2 regions of the Paenibacillus sp. PsM32 genome follow, and region 2 is predicted to be linked to the other one. Evidence: riboswitches for the same ligand, from Rfam matches in the RefSeq annotation. Region 2 holds a riboswitch; the other holds the start of a gene.
The links. A riboswitch is a leader RNA that binds a small molecule or an ion and turns the genes downstream of it on or off. The one in region 2 is predicted to bind FMN.
Positions count from the first base shown of each region.

Region 1: another riboswitch for FMN. It lies ahead of QCD85_RS02305 (DMT family transporter); the one in region 2 lies ahead of ribD (bifunctional diaminohydroxyphosphoribosylaminopyrimidine deaminase/5-amino-6-(5-phosphoribosylamino)uracil reductase RibD).

Region 1 is NZ_JARUWY010000001.1:490,160-507,031, forward strand. Features, by position in the region: gene QCD85_RS02300 (family 43 glycosylhydrolase) at 1-899, shown strand, start outside; gene QCD85_RS02305 (DMT family transporter) at 1,082-2,059, opposite strand; FMN riboswitch at 2,196-2,354, opposite strand; gene QCD85_RS02310 (hypothetical protein) at 2,741-3,037, shown strand; gene QCD85_RS02315 (hypothetical protein) at 3,102-3,974, opposite strand; gene QCD85_RS02320 (LysR family transcriptional regulator) at 4,148-5,023, opposite strand; gene QCD85_RS02325 (ABC transporter ATP-binding protein) at 5,241-6,224, shown strand; gene QCD85_RS02330 (ABC transporter substrate-binding protein) at 6,302-7,336, shown strand; gene QCD85_RS02335 (ABC transporter permease) at 7,348-9,036, shown strand; gene QCD85_RS02340 (MBL fold metallo-hydrolase) at 9,033-10,355, shown strand; gene QCD85_RS02345 (type B 50S ribosomal protein L31) at 10,547-10,795, opposite strand; gene QCD85_RS02350 (globin-coupled sensor protein) at 10,911-11,966, opposite strand; gene QCD85_RS02355 (DUF2161 domain-containing phosphodiesterase) at 12,236-12,955, shown strand; gene QCD85_RS02360 (aminotransferase-like domain-containing protein) at 12,952-14,169, opposite strand; gene QCD85_RS02365 (response regulator) at 14,218-14,937, opposite strand; gene QCD85_RS02370 (hypothetical protein) at 15,186-15,593, shown strand; gene QCD85_RS02375 (phosphodiester glycosidase family protein) at 15,590-16,657, shown strand; gene QCD85_RS02380 (AbrB/MazE/SpoVT family DNA-binding domain-containing protein) at 16,793-16,872, opposite strand, start outside.
Region 2 is NZ_JARUWY010000008.1:207,651-224,522, reverse strand. Features, by position in the region: gene ribE (riboflavin synthase) at 9-680, opposite strand; gene ribD (bifunctional diaminohydroxyphosphoribosylaminopyrimidine deaminase/5-amino-6-(5-phosphoribosylamino)uracil reductase RibD) at 722-1,822, opposite strand; FMN riboswitch at 2,290-2,451, opposite strand; gene QCD85_RS16420 (hypothetical protein) at 2,700-3,071, shown strand; gene QCD85_RS16415 (amidohydrolase) at 3,174-4,775, opposite strand; gene QCD85_RS16410 (peptidylprolyl isomerase) at 4,859-5,290, opposite strand; gene lysA (diaminopimelate decarboxylase) at 5,546-6,880, opposite strand; gene QCD85_RS16400 (M14 family zinc carboxypeptidase) at 7,161-8,720, shown strand; gene QCD85_RS16395 (purine-nucleoside phosphorylase) at 9,463-10,287, opposite strand; gene QCD85_RS16390 (phosphopentomutase) at 10,361-11,551, opposite strand; gene xerD (site-specific tyrosine recombinase XerD) at 11,580-12,479, opposite strand; gene fur (ferric iron uptake transcriptional regulator) at 12,570-13,043, opposite strand; gene QCD85_RS16375 (endonuclease Q family protein) at 13,201-14,421, opposite strand; gene QCD85_RS16370 (NUDIX hydrolase) at 14,382-14,942, opposite strand; gene QCD85_RS16365 (M20/M25/M40 family metallo-hydrolase) at 14,988-16,127, opposite strand; gene prli42 (stressosome-associated protein Prli42) at 16,266-16,361, shown strand; gene lipB (lipoyl(octanoyl) transferase LipB) at 16,356-16,872, opposite strand, start outside.

The sequences.
Region 1 (16,872 bases), on a different contig from region 2:
GGGAAGGTTCAGACAATGTACGACAAAATCTATATATCGCTCATATGAGTAACCCATGGACGATCGATTCAGCGCGTGTTGAGATTGCTCGTCCTACGTATGCATGGGAGACTAATCACCAACCGAATGTCAACGAAGGCCCTCAAGTGGTGATCAAAAATAACAAAATCAATCTAATCTATTCGGCTAGTGGAAGCTGGACAAATGATTATGCGCTAGGTCTAATTACAGCACAGACCAATAGCAATTTATTAAGCCCTTCGGCATGGAGCAAACGCGCTCAACCTGTATTTGCTTCTGCTAATGGGGTGTATGGACCCGGTCATGCTTCATTTACTACCTCTCCTGATGGCAAAGAAGATTGGATCGTTTATCATTCTGCCAAATTTAATAATGCAGGTTGGAACCGGGAAATTCGTACACAGAAATTTAGCTGGAATACAGACAATACACCTCAATTCGGTCAACCTCTTAATCCTAATGTGCAGATCTCTATTCCATCCGGTGAACCGGATCGTACCCGTTATGAAGGGGAACAAGGAACATTCGGTGGAGCGGCTTATGCTTCTTCAAGCCCTAATGGTTCAGGACTATCCAAAGCAGGTCATATCGATACAGACGGTAGTTATGTACAATATACGGTGAATATCCCGACTACAGGAACGTATATGCTAGCTGCACGTACAGGTAATGGCACAGATGGATTGGATTGGTCTACTCTTCGACTATCGGTCGATAGCGGCAATCCAACAGACTTTTTTATTACCAATAAAGGTTGGGAAAATTGGGGATTATCGACGCAACGTCTATCGTTGACAGCAGGTAATCATACGATTCGTTTTAGCAAAGGAAATGGTTACGGAGAATTAGACTTTTTCGATCTCGTACCTATCAAATAAAAACAATATACTTTTCGATTTAGATTAAAAGCTACTTCATATTCGATACATCATTACAGCGATGTCTTGTACAAACTAAAAAATCCTGTCTACTCCAGCGATATTCCGCTAGGTAGACAGGATTTTTTTATATAAAAGTTAGTATTTATAGAATCTAGCATTTCTTGATAACAAAGAAATGGTTATGCAGAAGGTACGGCTGTTTTGGCATCAGATGGTTGCTGACGTCTGGAAATAAAGAACAATGCTACCCAGATCAACAAAAATCCAACCAATTGAGCCCATGTTAATAATTGTCCAAATACGATCCAGTTAATAACTACACCGACTAATGGGAAGCTTAGTTCTGCTAGTGTAGCTACAGAAGCTTTGGTTGTAGACAACCCTTTGTAGTACATTAATAGACTTAGCAAGCCTGGCAACAATGCTTGACCTAGCAAATTCAGAGATACGGCTGCAATTCCACCAGAATCAGCAGATAAGCTCCAAGCTGCACCTTCATGCCATGTTAATACAAGCAACAACGGTAAAGCCATAATAAAGCGTAATGATGTTACGGTCTCATATTTCATCTGACCTACCATTAAGCGTCCCATCACTGTAGATCCACCCCATAATGCGGCTGCACCTAGAGCAAATAGACTACCAACTTGTACAAATTCACTCATATGTCCGATAGGAATAGCGAATCCAAATGTTAAAATATACGTTCCTACTAATGCTAAAGCAAATAACCAACCAAATCCACGCGGTAATACTTCTTTTAAAATAATTCGAGCTAATACAATCGCAAAGATCGGTTGTAATTTCTGTAATAACAAGACAGCATTGAGATTACCATGAGCCAGTCCCATCGTGAATAGAATCGTAGCAATCGCCGATCCACCCCAGGATAAGAACAACAATGCTCCGATATGACGCATTTTCAATCCTTTTAATTCAGCACGGTTGACCCATAATACAGGAGCCGCCGCTAGAAAAACAATCAAATGCTCCAACAATACCAATTGAGTTGAAGTCATTGTTTTGAGTAAAATAATTCGAAACAGTGGATCAACGCCCCATAACGCTGCTCCTACAAAAACGAGCCAAAATCCACTTTTAATATGACGCTGTCTAGCTGATGATGCTGTTTTGATGTTATAACTTGCATTTTCCATGATTCAAACTCCCTACGTGATTAGAATTTGAATATGAGATCTCATACGGAAAGCCCCCGTTATCAACGTACAATAAACGGGGGCTTGATCAAATAAACGTGCAACTGTATTTTACAATACACTGGCAAGCTTATTGGTTGATCTTCTCCCATCCGGACTGTACCGTCGGCTCTGGATTCTCACCAGATCAGTCATTTTTCAAAAAAGAAAAATGAGTCGCGGGCTACCCTTTCTTTCAGTTATAAAAGAAACGTTCACCGCCGGTCGGGAATTGCACCCTACCCCGAAGATCTCTATTCGATTTTGGTTTGTTAGTATAAAGAAGCTACTCTCATGTTTAACCATGAAAATAAGATTTGAAAACTTTCTTGTATGAAACATTCAATATATCTCATTATAAAGATACTTTTAGTAACTTGCAATAGTTTCGTACAAATAAATAGTTTGCAATATATTTAAATCCTTAATTCCGATCAATTAACTATACTATACAATAAATAGAATGAATGTCTAGTAGCTATCAAATGTTTCTATAGATACATTGATTTTGTAAATGAGAGTAGTCTACAACCCTAGTTATTTATATTACTCTATTGTCACATATCTGTAACAGTTGTATAATCATAGAGGATTTACATCTTTACACAATAAGTAGTACATAACTGAGAGGGGTAGAAAAATTTGGATTACAATTCGCAAAACAATGGTTACCCGCCTGCGCAACCGGATCAACGCACAGGAGTATTAACATTCAAAGATTGGATGCTTACGATTTTATTAATAATTATTCCGTTCGTAAATATCGTAATGTTATTTGTATGGGCATTCGGTGCAAATACCAATGTATCTAAAGCTAACTTTGCTAAAGCTTACTTGATCTGGTTGGCTATCGGTATTGTTGTATCTATTATTTTCTCTATTTTATTTGGTTCTTTAATGGCTGCAACAATGAGCAATATGGACCGTAGCGGATATTAATAGCAAACAAAAAGAAGCACCTCGCAGGGTGCTTCTTTTTTGTCTACTTTTAGATGATATGCTTTTAATAACGATCTAAAACTAACTGTGTTTTCAATGAATCTTGAGGCACTAACCAACCTTCTTGATTCAAATAGTTCATTAATTGCTGACGATCAGTTGCAGCAGTGTTGTAATCATCGGTTTTGAACGAAATCTCAATTACAGGCTCAGTACCTGTACCGGAAGCATTACGAATCGGCCAAATTTCTACGTCTACATCGATTCCGTTCCAGCTACCTTCATATTTACTCGCCATCACCGGGCCATACGAGCGCGATGCTTTTAACTGCTTTTCACCCCAGCTTGATCCATCTTTCCACTTTTTCAATTTACCTGGCAGATTATCGACAAGCAAAGATAATGCTTTACTATCCGCAGGCAATGTTGCTCCTGATGTTGTTGCTTTTGATTTTTTATCGTTAGACAGGCTTAATGTCTGCTTGCTGTATCCCCAATCGACTTCTGCTTCATAGTTCGTATCGGAAGCATCAAATCCTTGTTGATTAGCCAGTGTTAATGCTGCATCAATATTTCCATTTGCAATACTGTAACGTTTTTTATACGTCATTTCAAAATTATCTTTATCTTCTTTTTTGCGGAAACGTACATTCCAGCCTTCGCTGTCCAATTGCTTATCACTTGTATCGAAATACTCTACAGCAATTTTTTGCGCTTTGGCAGGTAGATCAAACGCATCTTGTACCTCAGATTGAATCGTCAGGTCGCTGTTCAAAATATCATCGTCCAGCATAAATTTAACCTCATACGTTGGTGTGAGATTGGCGGCTTTGGCATCAACAACAGATGTAGATTGTGGAATATACAACCCTGCGAACAACACACTGCTTAACAACACCAATGGAGCTTTTTTACCTAATTTCAATCCTAAATTCATTTGCAAATTCTCCCCTGTCTGTGGAATATCATTTGACTACTATTCCAATGTAACAGTGAAAAATGATAGCGGAATCAACATATCTAATTGATTTCGTAAAACATATCTATAGTTTCTATATGCTATTCATCACTTTTTCGATAGCGATCATCTATATACAATAGAATATCGATCTAACCAAACGATTTTACAAACTGATGAATCAGCCCTGAATAATGACGTTGACTGTTGTATACATAATAAATGTAACGATGAAAAGGTGTATTCGGTAATGGTCGCATATGAAGTAGACCTTGTTGCACTTCTTCTTCCACTGCCATTTTAGACAAAAACGAAACATATTCGCCTAACATCACCGACTTCTTAATCGCTTCCGGTGAATCCAGTTCCATATACTGCTCTGACCATACCCCTACACTACTCATCCAACGATCACTTAATTGACGGGTACTTGATTCACTCCCATGCAAAACAAATCTACTTTGCCGTAGCGTATCTATATGCAACTCTTCATAGTCTGCTAACGGATGATTCGGTGCAAAAATAGCAACCATTTCATCTTCATCTACTAATCCTTTTACCAATGAAGGATGTTCAAAAGGTTCTGTTAGCATAATGCCCAGATCGATTTCATGATTGATCAACATTTCACGAATTACAGGTGAAGGCTTAACCGCAATCGAAATACTGACACCTGGATAAGCGCGACTGAAATCATTAATAATAGAAGGTAATAAATAAGTAGCCGGTACATAACTCGCTCCGATACGCAGATTGCCACGTTCCAAAGCGCCAAATTCTTGCACTACTCTTCTGGATTCTGCCGCGAGAGCATTAATTTTGATGGCATAATGAAGTAATGCCTTGCCTGGTTCTTTGAGCATCACTTTGCCTCCTCTAGATTCGAACAAAGCAACGCCCATTTCTTTTTCTAAGCTTTTCATATGAAATGTAACTGTAGGTTGCTTGAGCCCTAACTCATCTGCAACTGCTGTGATTTTGTGATGACGATCCAATAATTCCACGATTTGTAATTTGATCAAATTCATCGATGAACCCCCTGTAACTGCTTTTCTTTCACCGTACCATAGAAACATTCGATGATTGTCAAAAGGAACACACTAAAAACTTAATGTTGCGTTTACATTCCCCACATACCCCGTGCAAATTGAGCAGATATACTACGTATAGAAAGTAGTTCAGGGCAGCAATGATACATCTTTATGTATGCCGATGAACAAGCGTCAAAGATAGGTGGAATACACAATGACAGCATTAACGATTCAAGGCATCAGCAAATCTTTTGAGGGTGTACAAGCTTTGCAAGCGACTGATCTTGTGATCGCTTCTGGCAAATTCACCACATTACTAGGGCCTTCCGGTTGTGGCAAAACGACATTGTTACGCATGATCGCCGGACTAGAGACTCCCGATCAAGGAGAATTACGAATAGCAAACGATATTCTGTATTCTTCCAAGCAACGTAAAAATGTACCTCCACATCGCCGGGGATTCGGGATGGTCTTTCAAGAGTTTGCGCTATGGCCTCATTTAACTGTTTTTGAAAATGTAGCTTTCAGTCTACGAGCTTCCGGTCAGAAAAAAGATATTCAAGCACGTGTGCTCACAGCACTGGAACAAGTTCGTTTGCAAGGGATGGAACAACGCTATCCGCATCAACTTTCTGGTGGACAACAACAACGTGTCGCTTTTGCTAGAGCGATCGTGATGCAACCCCGATTAATTTTGTTCGATGAACCGCTCAGTGCATTGGATGCGATTTTGCGTGATGAAATGCGAACCGAATTAATGAATCTGGTACAGCAATTAGGTGTTACTGCTCTCTATGTGACTCATGATCAGACAGAAGCGATGGCAATGTCAGATGAGATTATTGTGATGCAGTCAGGGTCTATTTTACAGCGTGGAACACCAGAGCAAATTTATCGACAGCCTTCTCATCCATTTGTCGCTCGCTTTATTGGTCATTCCAACTGGATTGATAACGGTCATCAGATGGTTCGCCCTGAGCATATCCGCTGGTACAGCAATCATTCTCCTGACGAACATATACATACCGGAATGATCAAGCAGGTCAGTTATATGGGCGATCGTTATGAGATTCTATTGGATATGGGCGAAGAACGTCTATGGACAGCGTATCAAGATGAACGCATGACTGTGGGTGAATCGGTCACTATTTATATTTCTGCACACCATGTGCATACACTGAATCCCGTCCCTGTCTAACCGATGATCTTGATCCCCTTTTATACGCTAGACTTTTAATTCAAATATGGATTCAACCACTTTAGGAGGAATAAATAATGAAATGGAATCAATTATGGCAAAAAGGAAGTTTACTTGCTCTAACAGCAATCTTAGGAACAACACTGGCAGGTTGTAGCACTTCTACAGGCGCATCCGGTTCAGCACAATCACCAACCAAAGATGCGGGCACACTTGTTGTCTATAGTGCAGGCCCTGAAGGATTAGCCAAAAAAATTCAAGCAGGTTTTGAAGCCAAAACAGGTATCAAAGTAGAAATGTTTCAGGGCACTACAGGCAAGATTCTTTCTCGTATGGAAGCTGAAAAAGCAAATCCTGTGGTTGATGTGGTTGTACTTGCTTCTCTTCCCTCGATGCAAGCTTTAGCCAAACAAGATATGACGCTTGCTTATCCAGAAGCAGTGAATCACGATAAATTGGTCAAAGACTGGTCAGATACAGATGGCAAATATTTTAGCTACAGTGCATCTGCATTAGGTATTGTATATAACACTAAACAAGTAACGACTCCACCGACATCATGGGCAGACCTAGCGAAGCCTGAATGGAAAGACAAAGTCAATATTCCTGATCCTTCATTATCTGGTTCTGCACTTGATTTTATTACCGGTTATTTAAGTGCTGAAGGTGATAAAGGCTGGTCATTATTTGAACAGTATAAGCAAAATGGGGTTGCGATCGCAGGAGCCAATCAAGAAGCGCTTGATCCTGTTATCACTGGTGCCAAATCAGCTGTAGCCGCTGGTGTCGATTATATGGCGTACAAAGCCAAAGCAGATGGTGAACCTGTTGATATCGTCTATCCAAAAGAAGGCACAGTCATTAGCCCTCGTCCAGCAGCCATTATCAAAACAAGCCAACATGCCGATCAAGCCAAACAATTTATTGATTATCTGCTGTCAGATGAAGCACAACAAATGGTAACTAGTGCTTATCTATTGCCAGGTAGAACCGATATTACGGCTGACAATCGTACAAACCTGAACGATATTCCAACATATCCTGTGAAATGGGACTGGATGGGCGAACACAGCGAAGAAACAACAACCAAATTTACGAACCTATACAAATAAGTGGTGATCCTATGATGAAAACAAAGACTAATCAAACTTTATTCTCCTATCAAAAAATCAGTACGGCTGCGGCATTTTTGCTGCTCGCCGTACTAATTCTATTTCCGCTTCTGATGATCTTCCGAACAGCGATTGAACAAAATGGTGTGATTGATCTTATGGCTCCTTTACGTCTGCTCGGTCAAAGTGATCTTACGTCGGTCATGTTCAGTACATTATGGCTAGGCTGTTGCGTTATTATCGCGACGACTGTTCTAGCTCTTCCTTTAGCTTGGATGATGGCCAAAACAGCGATCGGTAGACAACGCTGGTTAGATGTTGTTTTTTTAATTCCTTTTATGACTCCACCTTATATCGGTTCAATGGGTTGGATGTTATTTATGCAAAAGAACGGTTATATGGAGCAATTATTGCCTGCTTCAGCAACTATCACACCTGCTTTTTTCAGCTTTGGCGGTATGGTTATGATTATGAGTCTGCATCTATTTCCATTTCTATATCTTATTCTTCGCAATACGTTAGAGCAGATTGGCGGAAGCACAGAAGAAGCTGCTTCTGTACATGGTGCTTCATTTAGCTATCGGTTCCGACGCATTATTTTACCATTGCTATTATCCAGTTATGCGATGGGTGCATTATTGATTTTTGTCAAAACGATTGCTGAATTTGGTACACCTGCTACATTTGGTCGCAAAATTGGCTTTTATGTGATGACCTCTGAGATTCATAAATATATCTCTAGCTGGCCGATAGATTTTGGTAAAGCAACTTCACTGGCTTCTTTGCTGTTAACAGCTTGCTTATTGATGTGGTATATCCAGAGTATATTAAGCAGTCGCTATTCTTATCGCTTAACAGGTGGTAAAGGAGTACGAAGTAAAAAGTATTCGTTACGAGGCTGGAGCGGTATTATCTGCTGGTTGTATATCGGGATATTGCTGATTACGTCTATCGGGATTCCTTACTTTTCTGTGATTACAGCATCTTTATTACGCTTGCGCGGAACAGGGCTGGCGATGGGCAACTTTACATTACAGCATTATAGCGACTTATTAAGCTGGGGTTCTGAAAGTATGGAAGCACTGATTAATAGCTTTACACTTTCACTTGTAGCTGCGACTATTGCTGTACTGATCGGTACATTTCTAGCGCTCAAAGTAGGATATGGCAAACGATGGTCACAAAAATGGATCGATCTTCTTAGTTTAATGCCTAATACCGTACCCGGTATTGTTATTGTGGTGGGATTGATCTTATTCTGGAATTCTCCATGGATGCCCATCCCTCTTTACAATTCATACGGTATGGTTGTACTAACGTATATTATTTTATTTTTGCCGTACACTTTACAATATGTCAAAGCCAATAACGGGCAGATTGATCCTATTTTATTACAAGCGGGAGCGATTTCTGGTGGTCGTCCATTGTATGTATTTCGGCGGATTTTACTGCCACTGCTGGTTCCGGGTATGATCGCAGGTTGGACAATTACCTTTACAATTGCTAATCGCGAGTTGGTGGCTTCCCTGTTGATTTTGCCACCATCTATGCAGACTTCGGCAACTTATATTTTCGCTCAATTTGAACAAGGTGCTGTCTCAATGGGTATGGCGATGGCTGTAGTTTCAGTGGGGATTACAACAATCTTGCTACTGATGTTACAGACACTACCTGCTTATCGGAAGCAGCAATTATCATGATGGAACTTACTATACTTGGTGGCGCAGGTGAACATGGTCGATCCAGCTATCTACTCCAACAGGGGGAGCAGAGTCTATTGCTGGATTATGGTGTCAAAAAAGAAGGCGACGGACAATATCCGATCACACCTGATATCGATGAAATGGTCGCCAGTCTTCAAACTGTTTTTTTGTCTCATGCTCATGAAGATCATTGTATCGCTCTACCTTTATTATATAAACATGGTTATACCGGCGAGGTCTGGACAACCCGGGCAACGGTTGGACAATTACCTGCTTATTTTGAAGCATGGAAAAGGTATACCGATCACCGCTCGGCAACACGTCCGTACGATGACGAAGATCAACAACGCATCCAATTCCGTTATTTAGAAGATATTGTCCCACCGGGGAGGTGGAGCCCTTTGTTGCCTCATCTTGATGTATGTTGGGGACGAGCAGGTCATTTACCGGGTTCGATCTGGCTGGCACTGTGTTGGCATGATAAGTATATTTTCTTTTCAGGAGATTATACGTCTGAATCACAGTTGTTAGCCGCAGATCGTCCACTGCACCAGACACGATTAATTTCGAAAACGCAAACAATTCCGGGTATTATACCTGATCTGGATATAGCGATCATAGATGCTGCATATGGCGTTGATCCTGATCATCAAGATAATAAGCTAACTCAACTAAAAAGGCATATCGATGAGACGCTCCGGCAACAAGGAGCAGTTATGCTTCCTGTCCCTGTGTATGGACGAGGGCAAGAATTGATATTGTGGGCAAGTGAAGAGTATCCTGATACACCATTGCTCGTGGAAGCGGGCTTACTAAATAATTTGCGTTCTTTCACTACAGATACCTACTGGCTTCATGCTCAAGCATGCGCACGAATAGAACGTTTGCTACAACATCCGTATTTGTATGTGATGGAGGATGAACAATCTCGCAATGAACTGCCTGCGCAATACACATCGTTTATTTTATTTACCGATGATGGAATGATGCAATCGGTCAAAGCTCAACAACATTACGAGCGAATCGCTCACAATGAACATAATGCGGTGATTTTTACAGGTCATCTGGCTCATGGGTGCTTTGGACGCAGGCTGTTGCTTGATACCGAGCGAGAAGGGTGTAAAGTCTATTACGTACGCTACAAAGTCCATCAAGGGCTACCTGATGTAAGGCGTATGCTACTCGATCTCAAAAGCCCACCTGCTCTACTCGTCCATGCTACCAAGTCACGTACCGATGGACTTGCATTACGATTAGAACAAGAAGGCTTTCACCGGATACATTCTTTACTCCCACAAGACAAAATACAATTTTGAGTGACAGCGATGATCATGGGAAAGGCTATGCTTGAACATGATCATCGAATATCATCTTCTATTATCCTTTTGTAGTAAAAAGGCAACAAAAAAAGCGTACCATATTCATATCCTAGGATACGAACAGGTACGCTTTTTATGACGGTTCAAAACAGTTCGAAAACGTTTTGAAATTTCGCTCAACTTACGTCTTAGTTTTTCAAGCCGTATTTTTTGTTGAACTTGTCTACGCGGCCACCGATGTCTGCGTTTCTTTGTTTACCAGTGTAAAACGGGTGAGAAGCAGAACTAGTATCAACGCGAATCACTTGATAAGTGTTGCCATCTTCCCATTCCATAGTTTCGCCGGAAGTTTTAGTTGTTCCACTCAGGAACTTATATCCGCAACTTGGATCAAGAAAAATAGCTTGTTGGAATTTAGGATGTCCTTCTTTTTTCATGAGTATCACCTTCGTTCATAAAATTAATCGCACTTTTCTTATTATACACCGTTATATCGAAATGTCAAAGAACTTATGTTTTTTATTTGCAATTAATTTTAAGTCTTTTTCAAGATCATTTTGGGTTCGCATGCGTCCCTACTACAACTGTGGAATCTATAGTCTCTGTATGTTGTAATTGTTCTAATTCATAAGCTACTTGTTGGATCATATCTGCAAAAGCCGCCAATTCTTGAGAACGTCCTGCTTGATGGCGTGACCATTCTACATTTTTACCAAATTCAGATTGCACTTGATCAAGCTTGGTCATAATCACTTTCAAAGTCATACTGATATCTTGTAATGCATTCTGAGACGATCCTGCTAACTTTCTTACTTCCTGCGCTACAATACTGAATCCTCTACCATATTCACCAGCATGAGCCGCTTCAATCGAAGCATTAAGACCTAATAGATGGGTCTGTTCAGAAATCTCACGCATAACTGTACCCACTTTGCTGATTTCTTTGACCTCATGACCTAACTCGTCCATCTGTTGTAGTGAACTTTCTTGAGACTGTGCCATTTGATCTGCTGATTGTGAGATCACTCTTGCATTATCATTTAATTTAACGATCATTTCGCTCATCTGATTTACCGCTTCGGTTACAGCTGTTAACATATGTTGCTTTTGATTCGCCATTTCTTGAATACGATACTGCTCTCTTTCACCGTAAGCTTCAAGTACCAGTTGCGAATCTAAATTGAACATTTTGGTCAGAGCATGTAGCACTTTTATCCATTGATCTGGCAATTCGCGCTCTAATACAACCGTTGCAATATTGGTATAGGTCATATAAGTCCCTAGATAATAATCAGAATTAAGCCCTATTCGTGAATGAATACGACCAATCTTTAGCCTTTGCTCGATAAAGGATTCATCTATCGTTCCAGATGCTAATGAAATCCAATAATCACGCTGTGTTTGTTTGAGACGATCTATCGTAGAACCAGCTTGCTGAATAATATCATGTAATACCGGATATTGCTCTATATGATTGTAGAATTGATCAACAACCTCATCGACCACTTTCACAAATAAATCATAATGTTGATGCAGTAATTGCAAGTCAGCTTCTTTCAAGCCAATATATTGAAGTTGTTGCTGTCGTTGTGCAGATACTTCGATCATGCTTGATATCCCCTCTTTCTCTCTAATACATACACATATATTTATTCGTATTTTACCTTTTATTGTAAAATATAGCCAATTGAAAGTGTTAGTTGTATCTTTATGTGTAACATTAATGAACAATCGATTTGCAAACATACTATTATTCGATCTCTTCTGCTTCATGACTTCTATGTTATTATCCTGCTATGCTATACTTTCGAACATAACACTGAATATAAGTACTATGACATAGATATAAGATATACCTATCTAAAGGAGAGAATATCGTGGCTGTACAACGAGAAACCGAACTGTATCTTCCTATCAAACAATTTTTCACTGCTCAGGGGTATGATATCAAAAGTGAGGTTAAACATTGCGATCTAGTAGGCATACGAGAACAAGATCATGAACCCCTTATTATCGAAATCAAAAAAACATTCAATATTGCATTACTGCTTCAAGGTATCGAACGGCTGAAGCTCAGTTCTAACGTATATCTAGCTGTAGAAAAAAATCGCGCCAAAAAAGGAGCTCATAATCAGCGTTGGCGTGAGATTACTGAACTATGCCAGCGTCTAGGATTAGGATTGATTGTAGTGACGTTGTACAAAACAAAAGCTCCATTTGTAGAAATATTATGTAGTCCAACATTGTCTTCCAAGCCTGCCAAAGCGGTACGTCGTGGGAGTCGCAAACAACGATTATTACAAGAAATTGCCGAACGTAGCGGTGATTACAATCTAGGTGGCAGTACAGGAACTCCTCTGATTACCGCTTATCGCGAAAAAGCGCTGCGCATCGCTTCTGCGTTTGGTACTGACCTTTACTTATCTCCGCGACAATTGCGGGAACGAAGTGGTGTCGGTAGTACAGCAGCGATTATGCAGCGCAACTATTATGGTTGGTTTGAACGTGTAGCACGAGGTAGTTATCAATTGACCCCAGCAGGTATACGGGCTCTACAACAATATGCTCATGTGATCGAGAATCAGAAGTTGCTTTAACTGCGCAGTTCAGCAATACACTCCGAAATAAGATTCATCCCTAACAGCAGCTCATCCCGTCCAGGATGGGTAAAGTTGAGACGAATCGCACTGTTACCTTCATCGCTTGCATAACATCGTGCTCCTGGCAAAAAGGAGACACCTTTAGACATAGCATGTGTAAGTAACTCTTCTCCATCTAACTGATCCGGCAAAACAGCCCACAAAAACATACCGCCTGAAGGAACATCTACCTGAGTTCCTTGCCAGTTGGGACGTTTGAGCAATTCTAGCATTAATTTAATACGAATCTCATATTCGCGATTGAGCATTGTAATATGATTATCCCAATTGAAGCGAGGCGATTGTAATAGACGCAATAAAATCGCCTGATTCATCGAACTGGATTGCCAATCTGCTGTTTGCTTGGCAGCTGACATCACTTCAATCAAACGTTGATCTCCTGCTGCCCAACCTACGCGCAATGCAGGAGCGATAGTTTTGCTAAATGAACCAATATACAGGACATGATTCCCACCTTGCTCCCGATCCAATTGAAACAGACTCGGATAACGGCGGCGAAAAGAACGAACCGACTCCAGTCCATAACGCAAATCTCCATACGAATCGTCTTCAGCGATTAACAATTCATATCGCTTACAGAGCTCTAGAATAGCTTTTCGACGTTCCAAGCTCCATACTCTTCCTGTAGGATTCGCAAAGCTTGGTGAAGCGCACAGTAGCTTAGGACCATACGCTACAATAAGTCGCTCCAGATCTTCTGGAATCATTCCTTCTTCATCACAATCTACATGAAGTACATTTGCTCCTTGTAATCGAAGCACTTGCAGACACCCTGGCGAAGCCGGAGATTCTACCAGTACTGTATCTTCTCGATCGACATAAATACGCACTAACAAATCGATCGTTTGCTGACTGCCTGATGTTAACAAAATATCTTCAGGATCTACATTCAATTTCTGATCGATTTGCCAGCGCGTGTTCAGCCATTTCCGTAAAGCTAATGAACCTGCGGCTTCTCCATACTGAAGAACAAGAGGCCCTGCTGAGAATACAGCACCAGCAGCTTCTCCTAATTGTGCCAGCGGAAATAGTTCTTCTGCTGGTAATTCTTCAGCTAATGAAATCCATGATTCACGACGCTGCCTGTTATCAATCGACCTGACCGAAAATGAAGGCATATGACTCACACTTGCTGCAAAAGAAAATTCCACCGCTCCAGCCTCCTGTACGATGCTTTTTCAAGATCATACACCTGAACTTTAATCCAGAGCAACCTCTTTTACTGGAACAATACTTTCAGGTGGTGCAATTATGCTGGTCATAGGTGCATTATTAAAAGAAGCTGTATGCGAATACAACGTATATTTTTCGATAGCTTGAGCCCGGCTGTTTACACCAAGTTTATGATAAATTTTGCGTAAATAATTATCAACAGAACGTCGGCTCACACGGATCATATAAGCGATCTTATCGTATGTAAACCCCTGTGTAATTTGAATCATAATCGTGTGTTCGATTTTGGAAAGATCAAAATAACCATCGGTAGGAATTTCAGCAGGAATAGGAACTACTCCTTGATGAAGCCATGACAGAGGAATAACCGTTGATCCTTGACGCAGACTACTGATCAGATGTAACAATTGAGCTGGCGAAGATTCTTTCGATAACATGCCACTGGCACCCATACTCATGAGTCCTGCAAATAAGGATAAATGATTGTCGCTGGTAAGCACAATCACATGGCTATCTTTACTCGCTTGCTTAACTTGACGCAAATAAGATTGAACTGATCCTTCAGGTAACGCGTCATCAAGCAAAATGAGGTTAGGTTGAACACTTGCTACTAAAGCGACTCCATCTTTTACAGAACTGGCAGTTCCGATAACACTCAAATTGGCTGTCTCTTCTAGTATCATTTTTGTTCCAAGCATCAGCGCCGGATGATTATCAATAATGATAACCTTCCAAATGTCTTCCATTTTGATACTTCCCCCTTTATCAACAGCTATTAGTTACTGCTTATTAACATATATCTTGATATCGGCATCTTTCACTAGATTTTTAACGTTTTTTGGATATTTGTGGATATGATCTTATGCGAGAATTGGATAATAGAAGAATGATATTGGAAGAATATAGAATCTTATCTAGTAAGATAGACTGGCTATATCGGACATGTTAAAATGGATTTTGGTCAAAAATAAAAGCTTTATCGAGGTGAGTGAATATGCAGTCAAACGCAGAGTCTTCTTCCCGAACAACGATGCGACATCAGACAAACAAAGGGTCCTCTGCCAAATGGTTTTTAGTGTTTTGGATATTGATTATTGGACTGGGTGCAACGATCGCCTACTTATATAGCAATCATATGAAACAACAGATGATCGCGTCGATCAAAGCAGATACAGAACGGCAAATCGCTGTATTGCAACATGATTATGAGACTCGATTAAATGATATGTCTAAAGAAATGACCGCTTTGCAAAGTAAAGTCGATTCTTTTAATGAATTGCTTACATTTACGAAAGACAATGCCAGTAGCAAAACCGATAATAGCAACAAATTGTATACCCAACTCAATGAAGTGCAAAAGCAACTCAATACACTACAAAAGAAAATGGAATTGTTAAAATGACGATGCGTGTTAAAAAAATCAATCGTTTGTTGATGTTAGCGACAGCACCTTTTGCTGGATTGTTATTTATATTGGTATTTCAATCGAATCAGGTTGCCGTTCCTTTAGATATCCAAAAATATGCGCCAGTTAGTCAACTTAGCGATCAATCAGAACAGATTCTTACCCATCTGGATCAAGCTGAAAAAGTAGCTGTACAGACATCGTCATCGATTGAGCGCACAACCAAGTTATACAATCAGACCACATCGACGATGTCTCGTATTGTACAGACGGCTTCTACTCAAGCGAATAAGCCTGAACAAATTTACAATAAACGAATCACGTCCAAATTAGGAGCGGCTTCAGAGAAAGTAAATAGCAATCGAATCCATATTGAACTATACCGTCTGAATCCGGGCACGTACAAAGCATATGCTATGAAAATCAAACTAAAAGAACCTTCTGCTATGAATATGACACTGGGTAAAGATTCATTTGGCGGATCTGAAACGACACTGACTGCTGTTCAGCGATCAGGGGCAATAGCAGGTATTAATGCTGGAGGATTTGCAGATGGAGGAGGCAAGCGCTATCCACTCAGTACCACTGTACTCAATGGAAAATATCTAAATGGATTTCAATCGACATTCAAAGATTTATTTTTTGTTGGGATGAATAAGTCAGGGCAATTGATCGGTGGCAAATTTACAAGTAAAGCTAATCTGGATGCGTTAGACCCTTCATTTGGTGCTTCTTTTGTACCGGTATTGATTCAAAATGGAAAAAAAGTACCGATTCCTGCGAAATGGAAAGCTTCGCCTTTGCGTGCACCACGAACAGTGATTGGTAAATACAAAGACGATCAAATTATTGTTATCGTAGCCGATGGATACAATGAAAATGGTAGTTCTGGTGCAACTCTAGTCGAATTGCAAAACAAGTTATACAAAATGGGCGTTGTTGATGCTTATAATTTAGATGGCGGTGGCTCCACTTCGCTTATTTTGAACGGACGTGTAATCAATCATCCTTCCGATGGAAGCTTGCGTCCTGTTCCAACTCATTTTTTATTTTTCAAATAAGTATATGTACACCTATTATAGATAAGATAAAAATAACCTTCCAACACAATATCGTGCTGAAAGGTTATTTTTATTTCGCATTTTATCAAGATAATCTAACTATCTTAAAATTTAAAATGTTACTTATTTACTAAATTAAGCATTTTTAGGAATTAAATTCATTTCTTCCATACATTGAGCACATACATAACGCTCTTTGAATTCCCCTACTTCTT
Region 2 (16,872 bases):
CCAAGCGCTTACATATATCCATTTTCCTGCAAAAATTGGCTTGTGATTGATGGCTTTTTCTGACTGGTAGCATCATTCGCTGTATTCGATTGGTATTGTAGTAAATGCTCTACATACTTACCAAGCACATCGCATTCAATATTGACCATATCGCCTGCTTTTCGATAAGCAAGTACAGTTTCTTTGAGTGTATGTGGAATGATAGAGATTGTGAATGAAGTTGTCGTTACCGATACAACCGTCAAGCTGATGCCATCAACAGTGATAGATCCTTTCGGAATAATATAACGAAATAGATCATGATCGGTCGGAGCAATCTGGAAAATAACAGCATTCTGGTTGCTTTGTATTTGTTCAATATGTGCTGTGCCATCGACATGACCTTGTACGATATGCCCTCCGAAGCGTCCATTCGCTATCATTGCTCGCTCTAGATTAATAGGGCTACCTGTTTTTAAATGTTTAAGGCTAGAAGAACGATACGTTTCTGGCATGACATCTACGGTAAATAGAGAATCTGCTATCGTGGTAACCGTTAAGCATACCCCGTTGCATGAGACACTATCTCCAATCTGAAGTCCGTCCATAATACGTGATGCTTGAATACCAAGTACCATCGTTTCACCACGCCGTCCATTTTGTCGGAGTGTACCTATTTCTTCGATCAGTCCGGTAAACATAGACATCCTCCTTTCTACCAAGATGGTCTGCTATTTGAATATTAGAGATGATGATAACGTGGTAATCCACTGATATAAATATTGTCATCTAACGTCTCTATTTCGATCTCATCTAGTGTTACAGCTTGATTCATTTTTTCAAATCCATCAAAAGCGAATGTTGATAACGTACCGCCAATAATCTTAGGAGCAAAAAATAAAGTAACTCGATCGATCAGTCCTGCTTCAAGCATCGAACCATTTAATGTACCGCCACCTTCTAACAAAATCGAAGAGATCTCAAGTTCGCCAAGCTTTTTCATCGCAAAAGGAAGATCTACATACGGCCCGCTACCACAGATGATAACGGTGATGCCACGTTCTTGCAGTTCATGGATACGATCCCGATCGGCTTGATAAGTAGTGACAATAATCGTAGGCGCTACGTCTGTATTCAATAACTTGGCGGTATCTGGAATACGTAGTTGTGAGTCAATCACAATACGGGTAGGCTGAACGCCAGGTACTTCTGTACGTGTAGTCAGCTCAGGATCATCGGCTAATACTGTGCCGATTCCCACCATAATACCTTGATGACGATGACGCATCGTATGAACGATCGCGCGTGCATCGCTATTGGAGATCCATTTGCTATCACCGGTACGAGATGCTAGACGACCATCTAACGTACTGGCTGTTTTGAGCGTCACAAAAGGGAGCCCTGTTGTAATATATTTGTTAAACGTTTCGTTGAGTCGTGCCGAGCGCTTCGCCAATACACCGGTCACCACTTCGATTCCATGATTACGCAGTCGTTCGATTCCAGAACCTGCTACCTGTGGATTCGGGTCTACAGCAGCAACAACGACTCGTTTTACTTTTTCTTTGATCAGACGATCACTACAAGGTGGCGTTTTGCCATAGTGACTGCATGGTTCTAACGTCACATATGCTGTAGCGCCTTCTGCTTGATCTCCTGCCATATTAAGTGCATGTACTTCAGCATGTCCGGTTCCTCGCTGTAAATGTGCACCCATTCCTACGATTCTGCCGTCTTTCACAACCACACAACCGACCACAGGATTAATATCTGTCTGCCCTTGAGCTTTTTCTGCCAAGTCCAGTGCTAGGGTCATGTAAAATTCATCATTGATTACGTTCATTATTCAGGGCTCCTTTGACACCATAAAAAATTCATAACTGCATCCTTTGTGCTTAATCAACATGCTGTTACAAGTTTGATCGTAGTATCATCATATTTAGTTACTATTCATAATTTAATAACTAAATTATAAAGTGTATACCGATACAATGACAAGCAAAAAGCCCTGTAAACCGGAAGAGTATCCGAATGTTTACAGGGCTTAACATAATAATGTATAGGAGTAAGAATCTAATGTACTTCTTATAGAGTGCGCATATGTCTGTATATCTACAGCGCAAAGACTGTATACCTACTGCTGGTTTCAGTTTGATCCACTGATCCAATTTCTACATATGTGCTACGTATAGAATCTATTTAGATGCCAAAGAAACCTAATGATGCTCAGGTATCTTGCTTCATCAAAATAGTAAACTATACACTCAAATAAGTGCACCTTAATTCAGAAATCGCTGTGCAAGCGATCTCTGTATCCCTCTCCCATCCAGACTATACTGTCGGCTCCGGATTCTCACCAGATCCACCGTCTATGGTTATTACACACATAGCCGGGTCACGGACTTAGAGATCACATATTATCTTGATCTCAACACCGCCGGTGGGGAATTTCGCCCCGCCCCGAAGGATAAATTATGAAGTTATTATCACCATTTCGCTGTGATGTTGAAATCATATCATCCACACACGCAAAAATCAAGAAACCTAACTTTTTCTATAAGCTACACGCTGTGATATCACTATTATTCATTTCATCTACAGGTGCTCTTATGACTCTACTACCTCTATTGTTGTATAATAAATTCGCGTTTTATTTTTTAAAATGATAGATTGTTTCCGTCTAATATCCTTACCATTACACTAATCGAAAGGTGATTATTATGTTTTTAATCAACAAAAAACTAATAAGCAAATTGACTACACCTTATCAAGAAATGAATATGCATATCTGTTATGCTACACCTCAACACTTTTCAGCGTATTCCAGTAAAGCTGTATTGCTACTTAATGATGAAAAACTTATCGTTTTATTTCTTAACTTCTTTTCTTCCAAAGTGATCCATACCGTTGAATTACCGATTGCTGATCTACAAGAGCATCATTATAATCAAGGAATTTCGCTGGCTTCAACATGGTCATTTCAAAGTAACGGACAATCGTGGCGCTTTCAGATTCTCAAAAAGATTATTCCGCTCGGTAAGATGCAACAACAGTTTTTAGACTTTCTACATGACCATATAATCTATACATAAATAGAACGCAAAACAACCCTAATAACCCTCTTCTACAGTTGTAAAAGAAGGGTTATTAGGGTTGTGAAATATCTATCTTCTGAGTAGATAGACCCTAATCGTTTACGCTTGATAAGCAATCTGTCCATTCACCACTGTCATACGAACAGCCGTCTGCAACAGAGATTCGGAATCCGTAGTAATATCTCGATCAATTACTGTAAAATCAGCCGCTTTGCCAACGTGAATACTACCACGTTCTTGTTCTTCGCCTGCTGCTTGTGCACTGCCTACTGTAAACAAATGAATCGCTTCAGCAATACTAAGTCGCTCCTGTGGTAGATACCCTTCGGCTGGCTCTGTAACATAAGGTCTACGACGGGTAACGGCGGCATGGATACCGAGCATCGGATCAAGCGGTTCAATAGGTGCATCGCTTCCACCTGCACAGATCACACCAGCATCTATTAACTTTTTCCAGGCATATAAATAATCGGTACGTTCTGCACCTACACGCTCCATCACCCAAGGAAAATCACTGGCAACAAATCGAGGTTGGATATCTGCAATAAGTGGTAATTGCGTCATTCGCTCAAGCAGTTGTTGATCCAATACCTGCGCATGGATAAATCGATCAGGCAAGTGTGAAATACCTTGCAACGGATGAGTTTCCATCGTTGATAATGTAAGATCTGCCGCACCATCACCAATGGCATGTACAGCAATCGGATAGCCTAGCGAACGAGCATAGGATGTAATTTCATTTAACTGTGCTGTCGTATGAATCGCCATTCCGCGTGTATGAGGTGCATCACTATACGGTTGTTGTAATAGCGCTGTACGCCCTCCAATCGCTCCGTCAGAGAACAATTTGGCTGCACCAATACGTAACCATTCATCTCCGTCACCTGCCCGTAATCCCAATGCTTGGGCTTCTTGTAAATGAGTATAAAAAATCAATTGATGGGTGCGGAATTGTAGTCCTTCTGCATGCAATTCACGATAAATCTGTAGCATAGTCTCTATACTTCCCAAAAATCGTAAATCTTCAGTATGGGATGCGGTCAATCCTAATCGAAGTGCATCCTGACAAGCGCGCCGAATCGCTTCTTTTTTGGTAGTATAATCTGGTTCTGGCTGTACTGCGGTAAAAGCCGCTGAAGCTTCTTCATAAATCCATCCGTTCAACTCTCCAGCTTCATCCCTTCCAAACGAACCGGCTTCAGGATCAGGTGAAGATGAGGTCACTCCTGCTTTGGCAAAGGCTACACTATTACCTAAAAAAGCATGAAAACAGGTACGGGTCAGATAAATAGGATGATTTGTCGTAATCTCATCCAACTCTGTTCGTAGTGGCGGAATCGGTGGATCAAAATTATTCTCATTCCAGTTCAATCCAACAATCCATTCCCCTACAGGTGTTACTTCTGCACGCTGACGGATCAACTGAATCATATCTTCTTTGGAGGTCACGTCTGAGAAATCGAGCATAGATAATTTCATTCCATGCATAGATAAATGCATATGCGAATCGACTAAGCCGGGCAATACATAAGCACCATCCCAGTCCACTTGACGATAATCTTTGCCTGATAATTGTAGCGATAATTCTTGCGTCGTACCGATTGCAGAGATGATTCCATTTTCTATGTAAACTGCATCTGCTTCTGCGGGAAGATGAGAGCTAAATGCAAATTTGCCATGGGTGAATAATGTTCCTGACATTGGTTTACACTCCTTTAGCAGATTTTTAGTAAAAAAAGAGCCTGCATTATAAATGCAGACCCTTATTGCTGTTGAAAAAAAGCTTACGCTTCTACAACTGCAACAGTTTCCATTTTGTCGCTACCTTTAAGAGCATCAACATATTCCAAACCTTTTACTACTTTACCGAACACTGTATGTTGTCCATCCAAGTGTGGTTGTGGTTGGTAGCAGATGTAGAACTGGCTTCCGCCTGTGTTGCGTCCTGCATGAGCCATAGCCAAAGAACCGCGCTCGTGTTTGTTCGGGTTGATTTCGCAGTTTATTGTGTAACCAGGACCACCAGTACCTGTACCGTTAGGGCATCCGCCTTGTGCTACAAAACCAGGGATAACACGGTGGAATGTTAATCCATTGTAGAAACCTTCGTTTGCTAATTTTTCAAAGTTAGCAACCGTATTCGGTGCATCTTGTTCAAACAGGTCGATTACTACTTCGCCGCCGTTTGCAAGTTTGATGTTCGCTTGTTTAGACATAATATAATAAATCTCCTCTCAATTAAAAACAGAAATTAGGATGCTTGCCTCTACTTCACTCTAGTACGATTAAGCAAGAATTAGTTCTGTAGGACAGCATCCTATTTAGTTTACTATGAAAATGAATTCTGCGCAAAGGCATGTTCACTTGTTTATCGTTTTATATGGTGAGCAATACACTCAAAATTCCAGTTCATATAGAGATAATGACAGCATTTTTTTATATACTATCGTTGCTATAGTGATTCTATTTATTTATGAAGCGGTAATCGTAGCTTTGCTTAGGCGAGCAGGAATAACGTCATTGCCTGTAATATCTGCAAGTGTTTCTCGCTCTACAATCACATCACTTTTGCCGTCTTTGACTAATACCACTGCCGGGCGACGAATTCGATTATAATTGCTTGCCATTGAATAATTGTATGCACCTGTACACGCTATAGCTAATAGATCGCCAGCTACCGGAGAAGCCAGCTCAATATCCCAGATCAGCATGTCGCCACTTTCGCAGCATTTACCAGCTACGGATACCAGTTCTGTCTCTTCATCTGTTGCTCGATTGGCAATCACTGCTTCGTATTTCGCTTCATATAGAGCGAGACGCGGATTATCTGTCATACCGCCATCGACTGATACATATTTACGTACATTGGGAATATCTTTGTTCGAGCCTACTGTATATAATGTCGTTCCGGCATCGCCTACGATACTACGACCGGGTTCTACCCAGATTTGCGGTAATGTTCCTTCTAATTTGGCAAAGTGTTCTTTCACCGCTGTCGTGATCGCTTCTACATAATCAGCTACTTGTAATGGCGTATCTTCAGCTGTATACCGAATACCGAATCCTCCACCCAGATTGATAACGGTAAATGAAATGCCTTCTTGTTGCTGTACTTCAAGCGCAAAAGCCGCAACACGCTCTACAGCTACTTGAAAACCATCTACTTCAAAAATCTGTGAACCGATATGAGAATGAATACCAAGCAATTTAACATTTTGCAATTGATGAGCTTCTTTGACTGCTTGATAAGCTGTTCCATTGCCTACATCGAATCCGAATTTGGAATCTTCTTGACCGGTTGAAATATATTCATGGGTATGTGCTTCTACCCCTGGCGTTACACGTAACAAAATATTAGGAATCAGATTTTTGGAAGCGGCTATCGCATTTAATACTTGCAGTTCGACAAAGTTATCGACTACAAAGCAACCAATTCCTGCATCTAGAGCCATCTCTAATTCATCAGGTGTTTTGTTATTACCATGAAAATGTATCCGTTCTACAGGGAATCCAGCTTGCATCGCTGTGTATAATTCACCCTCAGATACCACATCCATCGACAATCCTTCTTCTTCTACAATCCGGCACATCGCCATCGTACAAAAAGCTTTGCTAGCATAAGCTACTTGAAAAGTTAATCCTGATGCTTCAAAAGCTTGCATATATTCCTGACAACGACTACGAATTAAATGTTCATCCATAATATATAAAGGTGTACCATATTGTTCTTTTAACTGAACGGTATCACAACCACCGATCACAAGATGACCTTGATCATTTATTTGACTTGTTCCATGTAAATACATCTGTTGTCCTCCGTTCATTCACTTGAAGTGTATAGTCAGTATAACCATTGTGCATATTATAGCAGAATGGACTATTTTGCTGAACATTTGTGTTTTATGTGACTTTACAAAGAGTTGATTTGCTTATTAATGTACTTACATATGGAAAAAATAAGCATTTACGATACTTCAAATAAGATGCTACTATGCTGTATAGAGACACCGTAATATCGCATTACATCAGGGTTGTAAATGATTACAATCTCTATATTTTATCATTTATTTACCGAGGAGGATGGCATTGAAAAAGATTGGATACTTTATGCTTACATTTATACTATTTGTACCGACTCTACTATTGCAGAATGTAGCAGAAGCGGCAAATCATACGGTGGTTAACCCGTCTGTCACTTATACATATGCAGCGATGACCCGTCATATTCAATTGTTAGCTCAGAAGTATCCTGATCTGATCCAGTACAAATCGATAGGTAAAACCAAGTATGGTCGTGATATATGGGCAGTAGGACTGGGTCACGGACAAGCTACTGTATTTATCAATGGTTCTCATCATGCGCGCGAATGGATGACGACTACAATCAATATGTATATGTTAGAGCAATATGCGATAGCGTATACTGCCAATCGTCCATTTGAAGGATATAATACACGTCAGATTTTAGATCGCACAACGATCTGGTTCGTCCCGATGGTCAATCCAGATGGAGTAACACTACAACAGCAAGGAACCGGTGCTTTTCCAGCTTCAGTTCGGCAAGCGTTAGTAAAAATGAATGGCGGAAGCACTAACTTTAAACGCTGGAAAGCTAATGCTCAAGGTATCGATCCGAATCGCCAGTATGATGCTTATTGGCGCACGATAGAAGATAATATTCCATATCCATTCTGGAAAAACCATAAAGGAACATCTGCTGTACAGACTGCTGAAAATCAAGCGACCACATCATTTACATACGAAATCGATCCTGAGATCGCTGTTTCGTATCATTCTGCAGGACGTATTCTGTATTGGAACTTTCATACCCTTCCACAAAATCTCAGTCGTGATAAACGGTTGGCGAACATCTTCACAAGCTTTACCGGATATCGACAAGTGCGTCCAAACAACAACCCTTCTGGTGGAGGATATACCGATTGGTTTATCACTACCTTTCGCAGACCTGCGTTTACACCGGAGATCGGAATCAAAACAGGCGAGACCAATCTGCCCTTGTCTGCTTTCAACGAAGAATGGCGCCGAAATAAAAAAATTGGACTATGGATTGCTCAAGAAGGATATTCACTCTGGTTGAAAAAGAATCCAACTACACCTGCTTCACCGACAACACCAACACAGCCACCAGCTAATCCATTACGTCGATCTTTAAATGTCACTTTAGACGGCGTAAATGTGAAAAAAGAAATCCCTGCTTTTGTCCAAAACAAAGTTGCTTATATTTCATATAAACCATTACTCACACCGTACGGATTCGCTTTTTTCTGGGATCAAGACAACCAGAAGATTACAGCAACATCCAGCGCTTCCGGTACAGCCACATTTACACTCAACCAAACAGCCGCTGAAATTAACGGCGTATCGACTACACTACAAGGTGCACCTATCCATCTCGACGGAACTATCTATGTACCTATTTCATTGATCAGCCAAGTAACAGGAATCGCAATCACTATGAATGACAAAGGAGACACTTTAACACTGACCAGTCCAGACACTACCACCCCATCACCAGCAGCAGAAATCATAACAGAAGATGCTAACCCTTCTCCAACACCTACACCAGAGCCATCACCTACAGAACAACCCACTGTAGCCCCCGACCCTGATGCAGGCGAATCCTAAGTAAAACAAGCATTATTCTCTTCTTCAACTTATTTGCACTATGACAATAACACGATAAACCAATCAAAAAACTCGCTAGATCAACAATGATCTAACGAGTTTTTTTAATCCCAATATATATGTACGATTATTTCCAACCCACAATCATCGCCAACCTACAAATAGCTAAAACAAAATATTTAAAATAAACAAATCTATCTAACATCTATAAAATCACATCACCAAACACATAAAAAAGTAATATCTCCCATTCTTATACGAAAAATCTATAAAGAAGCTTAACTACATTTAATAGATAAACTATTCTTAAATCAAAACAATTTCAAACCCCATTTTGAAATCAGCTTACTTCCAAAAACGAAAGGAAACATGACCAACAATCATCAGTATTTTTCCCATCTAACTCAAATTCTCTCGAATACTACATCCTTTCCAACAAAAAAGCTTCCAATCCTATACCATAGGATTCAGAAGCCTTTTTCACATTATTCATCTTTCAAGCACTTAACTTACTTATTCACTACCTACCAACCCCATCATAAGCCTGGCTTTTGTTTCATGACTACGGTCTTCCTCAGCAGAGCGAAAGGAAAAAATCATTCTGTAAGTCGCCTTTGAAGTGGAATCCCGACTGCATCGCAGTCTAATCAAGGGATTCCATTTCACCAGCGACGGTAAGAATCATTTTTTCCTGTAGCGGTCTCCACCCACCCCAGTCATCTTCAAAACCACCCCAAAACCATTACATTTGAGGAATAATCGCCAATACCAATTTCAAGAACTGATCACGTACACGATCAGCTGTCTCCATTACTTCATCATGAGATAACGGTTGATCCAAAATACCTGCTGCCATATTCGTAATACAAGAAATACCCAATACTTCGATCCCTGCATGACGTGCTACAATCGTTTCTGACACGGTAGACATTCCTACAGCATCTGCACCCAATGTGCGCAACATCACGATCTCAGCAGGCGTTTCGTACGTTGGACCAAGCAATCCAGCATACACACCCTCTTGAACTTTCAAGCCTTGTTGTGCTGCTGTTTCTTTGAATACCGCACGTAGACGACGGCTATACGCTTCAGACATATCAGGGAAACGTACACCTAGTGCAGAATCGTTTGGTCCGATCAATGGGTTACGACCTGTCATATTCAAATGATCGCTAAGTACCATCAGATCTCCTGGCTCGTAAGAAGTATTCACGCCACCCGCTGCATTGGTAACCAGCAATGTAGAGATTCCCAATTCTTTCATAACACGTACAGGGAATGCTGTTACTTCCGGGCCGTATCCTTCATACATATGGAAGCGACCTTTCATCATCACTACAGGGCGACCTTGAATCGTACCTAGTAACAATTCGCCTTCATGACCTTCTACTGTCGATACAGGGAAATGTGGAATATGATGATAATCAATCGCTACGCTATCTTCGATCAAGTCTGCTAAAATACCTAATCCTGAACCCAAAATCAATCCGATTTCTGGTTTGATATCACTTTGACTACGAATATAAGCAGCCGCTTCTTGAATCGTTGCTTGTGTAATAGTTGTCATTACTATATCCTCCTTGAATATCTATTCATTTATAAAATGACTGCAAGCCACTATATACATAGTCGTCTGCATGTTATTTTAATTTATCTAAAAAGCTTTCTCCATGCAATGGACCACCTGTTCTAAAATTATCTGCAATCGTGGCACCAATATCACTATACGTAGCCCGAATGCCTAGATCCGTACCCGGTTGAAGAGATGGACTATAGACTAACAAAGGTACATACTCGCGTGTATGATCGGTTCCTTTGTGCACTGGATCATTACCATGGTCTGCGGTAATAATCAGCAGATCTTGTTCACCTATAGCAGATAACATATCAGGTAAAGCTTGATCGAATTGTTCTAATGCTCTAGCGTACCCTTGCGGATCACGACGATGTCCGTATAACGAATCAAAATCAATCAGATTGGTAAATAACAATCCGTTAAAGTCCTGTCGCAACAAGTTGGTTGTCACTTGAATCCCATTCTCATTTCCTTTGGTCGGATGGGTTGCTGTGATGCCGTGACCTGAGAAAATATCGTTGATTTTGCCGACTGAAATAACATCATAGCCAAAGTTCTGCAATGTATTCAATACAGTAGGTTCTGGTGGATTCACCGCAAAATCACGACGATTGGCGGTACGCACAAATTGTCCGGGTTCCCCGCGATAAGGACGAGCAATAATACGTCCGACAGAATGTTCAGGCGACATGGTCAGTTGACGTGCGATTTTGCAAGCTTCATACAATTTATTTAGTGGAATAATATCTTCATGAGCTGCTATCTGCATCACACTGTCGGCAGAAGTATAAATGATCCATGCTCCACTTTTCATCTGTTCTTCGCCATATTGTTCGATCATATCTAACCCTGCACCTGATTTGTTACCGATTACACGTCTACCGGTAAGCTTTTCGAGTTCAGTGATGAGATCCTGAGGAAACCCATGCGGATACGTATTAAATGGAGAACTAATCTGCAAGCCCATCATTTCCCAATGACCAGTCATCGTATCTTTGCCGATCGACGTTTGTGCCATTTTGCCATAATATGCTTGTGGTTGTTCTACCGGTTCCAATGGTGATAAAGACGTAATATTTGCGAGTCCCAATTGTTGCAAATGAGGGATCTTAATATCTGGAACTTGTTCCAAAATGTGACCTAATGTATGTGCACCTTTATCACCGAATTTCGATGCGTCAGGTAATTCACCGATACCTACACTATCCATTACAATAACGCTAATACGTTTAAACCGTGTGTCTGATTGTGTCATGATCAATGCCTCCCTATTCTGTGGTGAATCAGGTTACATTGGCACGTGGATGGTGAGCTTCATACACATCTTTCATATTCTTTTTGGATACCTGTGTGTAAATCTGAGTCGTCGAAATATCAGCATGTCCTAACATTTCTTGTACTGAACGCAAGTCGGCTCCGCTCTCCAACAGATGAGTCGCAAAAGAATGACGCAACGTATGAGGTGTAATATCTGCTTCTATTCCAGCTTCACGAGCATACTTTTTGATAATTTTCCAAAAGCCTTGTCGTGTAAGTCTTGTGCCAAGCTGATTCACAAAGAGTGCCAGTTCTTCAGGATGATTACGAATGAGTTGCTGGCGACCCTGTTCTATATATTCACCTACACGCTTCGCTGTGACACCTGTGATCGGAATAATTCGTTCTTTGCCTGCATTATTCGCACAGCGCAAAAACTTCAAATCCAGACGCACATCATCGACATTGACCGATATTAATTCAGAAACGCGTATACCTGTAGCATACAACATTTCTAACATGGCACGATCACGTCTGCCTTGAGGTGATTGACGGTCAGGAGCATCGATTAAATGCCCTACTTGTTCGATCGTCATCACATTCGGTAGACGCTTTTCTGCTTTGGGCGCTTCCATATGTACTGAAGGATCTTGCTGAATAATCCCTTCTCTTACAAGATGATGACAAAATGAACGAATTGAAACAGTCATCCGCGTAATCGTGGACGATGCTCTTCCCATTTGTCTCATTTCTCCTAAAAAAAGAGCGATATGTGTTTTACGAATTTGATCCGGCGTTTGTAAATCGCGCTGTTTTGCAAATTCTAGAAATTGATTTAAATCACGTTGGTACGATTCTAGGGTATTTCGAGATAGTGCTTTTTCTTCGGCTAAATAGCGGATAAACGTCTGCAAATATTCATTCATCGGAAATCAGGTCCCTTCATAGGAATGGTTACGGCAAAAAGACTCTCTCCCGAACAGCCAAATATCGGGCGAGAGTCTCTGGTATCCATTTTAGTTGTCAGGTTGTTCGTCTTGATTGCTATCGTTTTTATCTTTGCAACGGTAGCAAATTCCGTAAAAGTCGAGTCTATGGTCCAGAACCGTAAAATCGAATTCTTTATCCAGTCGTTCTTCGAGTGGTCCTAGCCAATCTTCGCGGATCTCATCCATACTTCCGCATTGCACACATATAAGATGATGATGATGGTGCTTGCTGGTGTCGGTACGCAAATCATATCGCGCTACACCGTCACCGAAGTTGATTTTTTCCACGACATGCAGTTCACTCAGAAGTTCAAGGGTACGGTACACAGTGGCAAGACCGATTTCGGGAGCTTTTTGCTTCACTAACATGAAGACATCCTCTGCACTTAGATGATCTTCTTCATTCTCAAGAAGCACTCGAACGGTGGCTTCCCGCTGGGGCGTTAATTTATAACCTTTGGATTGCAATTGTTGTTTAATTTTATCGATCCGTGCTTCCATTCTATACCTCCCCCTGTGGAAATCACTGCATCGTGTAAATGCTCACTTCTATTATTATAGGGGGAATTCTTTGACAAAGTCAAACTTTTTAGAACAGGTGTGTCTGCTTGCAATTCAAAGCAAATCCCTAAGTTTATCACGTCAATATGCTATGATGTTACTTCTTCATGACTTTGCCATATGTTCCGCCACCACCGGAGCTTAACAGCAATTCGCCACTGCGTGCTTGAACAATCGACAAAGCTATTTCAGCACCTACAATATCGGTGAGTTGTTGAGTCGAACTCTGATGCAATATATTCATCTCTGTCCCAAATTCAGCCAGTAATCGATTCATCTTCGCAGGCCCTAAGCCCGGAATAAATGAAAGGGGCACCTGATAATGATATGGAGGACGCTTAGGATCAACAATCGATTGTTCTCGATCTGCAATCTGAAGAATCCGATCCATCACACCTACTGTTAATTTGGTACTACCACAATAAGGGCAACGCTCAATAGCCGGTGAAGCATCATCAATAATGCTATTACAGTTCATACAGTACGTACGATGGTATTTGCCAAGTCTAGGATCTAGTCCATAATTCGCAACAATATGACGTCCTTCTTCTCCACGTAATACCGATACCCATTCATCAAAACTTGCTTCACGCATCGCAAAAATATTGTATTCCCGTCCAATTTTGCCAAGTGAATGCGCATCTGAGTTAGTCAGTAGCGGATAGCGATCAAGTTCACTAATATAACTAGACATCGTAGTGTCGGCACTTAACCCCAGTTCTCCACCATCTATCTGATTCAAATCTAACACTTTACTCATACGTGCTACCGTACTTCCGTAGATTCCTTTATGCGGAGTAAACATATGCGCAGGCATAAAAATACCGTTACGTTGTTTCACTTGCTTCTGTAATTCGTGAAACGATACATGCAGACGCTGAGAACTTAGCTGGACATTTTTCATATGCTTGCTCATCCATTGACTAAAGTCAGTGATCGTCGCTAGATCACGAAAATAGACCAGTACATGGGCTTCATGATAACCAGGTTCACGTATCTCAATCTCTGAACCCAGTAGGATGGTTGTATCCTGATAACGAATGCCTCCACCGGGCACTTCGACCATTTCACCGCTAGCGATATAGTTGCGGATATCTTGCTGTACACCGGGAGAATGACAATCGATAATTCCAGTTAATCCGATTCCTTTGCGTTCTGAAGATTCTTCGGCGATATTAGCAAAAGTCAGATTACGGCTACCACTGATCTTCACGGGTTGTCCATCTTCACTTCTACCGATATGGATATGAAGATCAGCGTAGACAGATTGCAATTCACTCACAGACTTGGTTTGCCTGTCACTTTGATTAGATGCCAAGCTTGTACCGCCATAATCGTCTTCGCATCGCTAATACGTCCATCACGAATCTGTTCATATGCTTCTTCCAATGTAATCTCTGTTACTTCCAGAAATTCATCGTCATCTGGATTGAGCTCACCTGCTTCTAGATTTTCAGCAAGGTATAAATGAATGATCTCATCCGCAAATCCTGGTGATGTATAAAAGGAGTTCAGCAAGGTCACTTGATCACAACGATAGCCTGTTTCTTCTGCCAGTTCACGCTTGATCGCTTCTTCCGGTTGTTCCCCTTTTTCCAATTTACCAGCAGGAATTTCCACTTCTGTCCGACCTAATGCTTGACGATATTGCTCTACGACTAACATACGATCATTGTGAATCGCCAATACAGCTACTGCTCCCGGATGACGAACAATCTCGCGCTTACTGGTATTGCCATTGGGAAGTTGTACAGTATCCACTTGTAAAGAGATTACTTTCCCTTCAAAGATAGATTCGGTGGACAGTGTAATTTCGTCTAATGCTTTGTTCGCTGTCATCTCAATTCCTCCACTTATCGTTTATCGTTCAATACGTTGGTTGTTTTATTTCCACTCTGTTAATTGAGCGGTCTCACGTACAATTTCTGTTACTAGATGGGCTGCACGAATCAATTCGTCTTTGTGAATACGCTCATCTGTTGTATGAATAAATTCGTAGCCTACCGCTAGATTCGCTGTCGGAATCCCAAAGCTATTGAAAATATTCGCGTCACTACCGCCACCTGTATGGAAAATATCGTTAGGTACGCCTAGCTTGCTCGCTGCACGTTGCGCCAGTTGTACTACTGCATCGTCTTCTGTAAATTTAAACCCTGGATAGACGATAACACTTTGAAATTTACCGGTCGCTCCAAAATCAGCACATGTACTCTCTAAAGATTGCTTCATAGCCGCTAATTGCGCTTCTACTTTTTCATGTACAAGACTTCGTGCTTCTGCTTCCAAGCGTGCATAATCACAGATTACGTTAGTTGCTTCGCCGCCTTCAAATTTACCAATATTCGCAGTCGTCTCATGATCGATCCGTCCTAATTTCATCCGGGAGATCGCTTTGCCAGCCACTTGAATCGCACTGATTCCATCTTCAGGATTCACCCCTGCATGAGCAGACTTGCCAAAAATCTCCATAACGATGCGAGCTTGAGTAGGTGCAGCCACAGCGATCGTACCTACTGTTCCATTGGAGTCAAGCGCATAGCCAAAGTCAGCATCGACCAAAGATGAATCCATTGAACGTGCACCCATCAGACCTGATTCTTCACCCGCAGTAATAATCAGTTGAATCTGCCCATGCTCGATTTGTTGTTCTTTTAATACACGAATCATTTCAAAAAGAGCAGCGATGCCTGCTTTGTCATCTGCACCTAGAATCGTATCGGTAGAGCTTGTAATATAACCAGCTTCATCGATAATCGGTACGATGCCAATACCCGGCTTGACTGTATCCATATGAGAAGTGAAAAATAATTTAGGAATTGCTTTGTCTGTATTAGCAGGCAATGTGGCAATCAAATTACCTGCCGCATGACCCGTCTTAGCAGCAGATTCATCTTCAATCACCGTGAATCCAAGAGCGATTAGCTTTTCAGTCAAATGATCTGCTATCGCACGTTCTTGTTTGGTTTCACTATCAATTTGGACAAGCTCTTTAAATTCTTCTATTAAACGAGATTCAGATATCACAATATTCGCCCCTTTGAGTTTACGTAAATATACACATATTCGCGTACTTCCTTTTGCAAAATAGCCTTATAATCGGTATGATGAGATGGATTGGTACATGTACCAATCCCTATTTTACAGACACAAAGGAGTACACTTATGGAAAAGAAAAAATGGTTCAAAGTCTTTATTTATATCATGTTGATTGCAATGGTCGGTTCTACTCTACTGATGGTCATTCAACCGTTTTTATAAGGATAATGGTTCGTCCGGCTGTGCATACTCAAAATGGCGCATAAAATGTGGCAAAATCTCCTGTGCCACTTGCTCAACTGTAAATGTACGGCCGGTAATATCCTCAAGCGAAGTTACTCCATATTGCTCGATGCCACATGGAACTATACCGCTAAACCCTTCATTTTGAATCCCCGAAGAAATATTAAACGCAAATCCATGACTGGTAATAAACCCTTTGCGATGACGACATTTATTAAATTTAATGCCTATCGCAGCGATTTTGAGATCACCGATCCATACGCCGGTGTATTCTTCTTTGCGTCCAGCTTCAATACCCTGCTCTGCTAAATAATCAATAATAACTTGTTCCAGTGTTCTCAAATATCGATGAGGATCGATGCCTTTGGCGGCATCCAGTAGCAGAATCGGGTAACCGACCAACTGTCCTGGGCCATGGTATGTAATATCACCGCCTCGATCAATCTGAAACAGTGTAATGCCTCGCTCTGCCAGCTCTTGTTCATTCCAT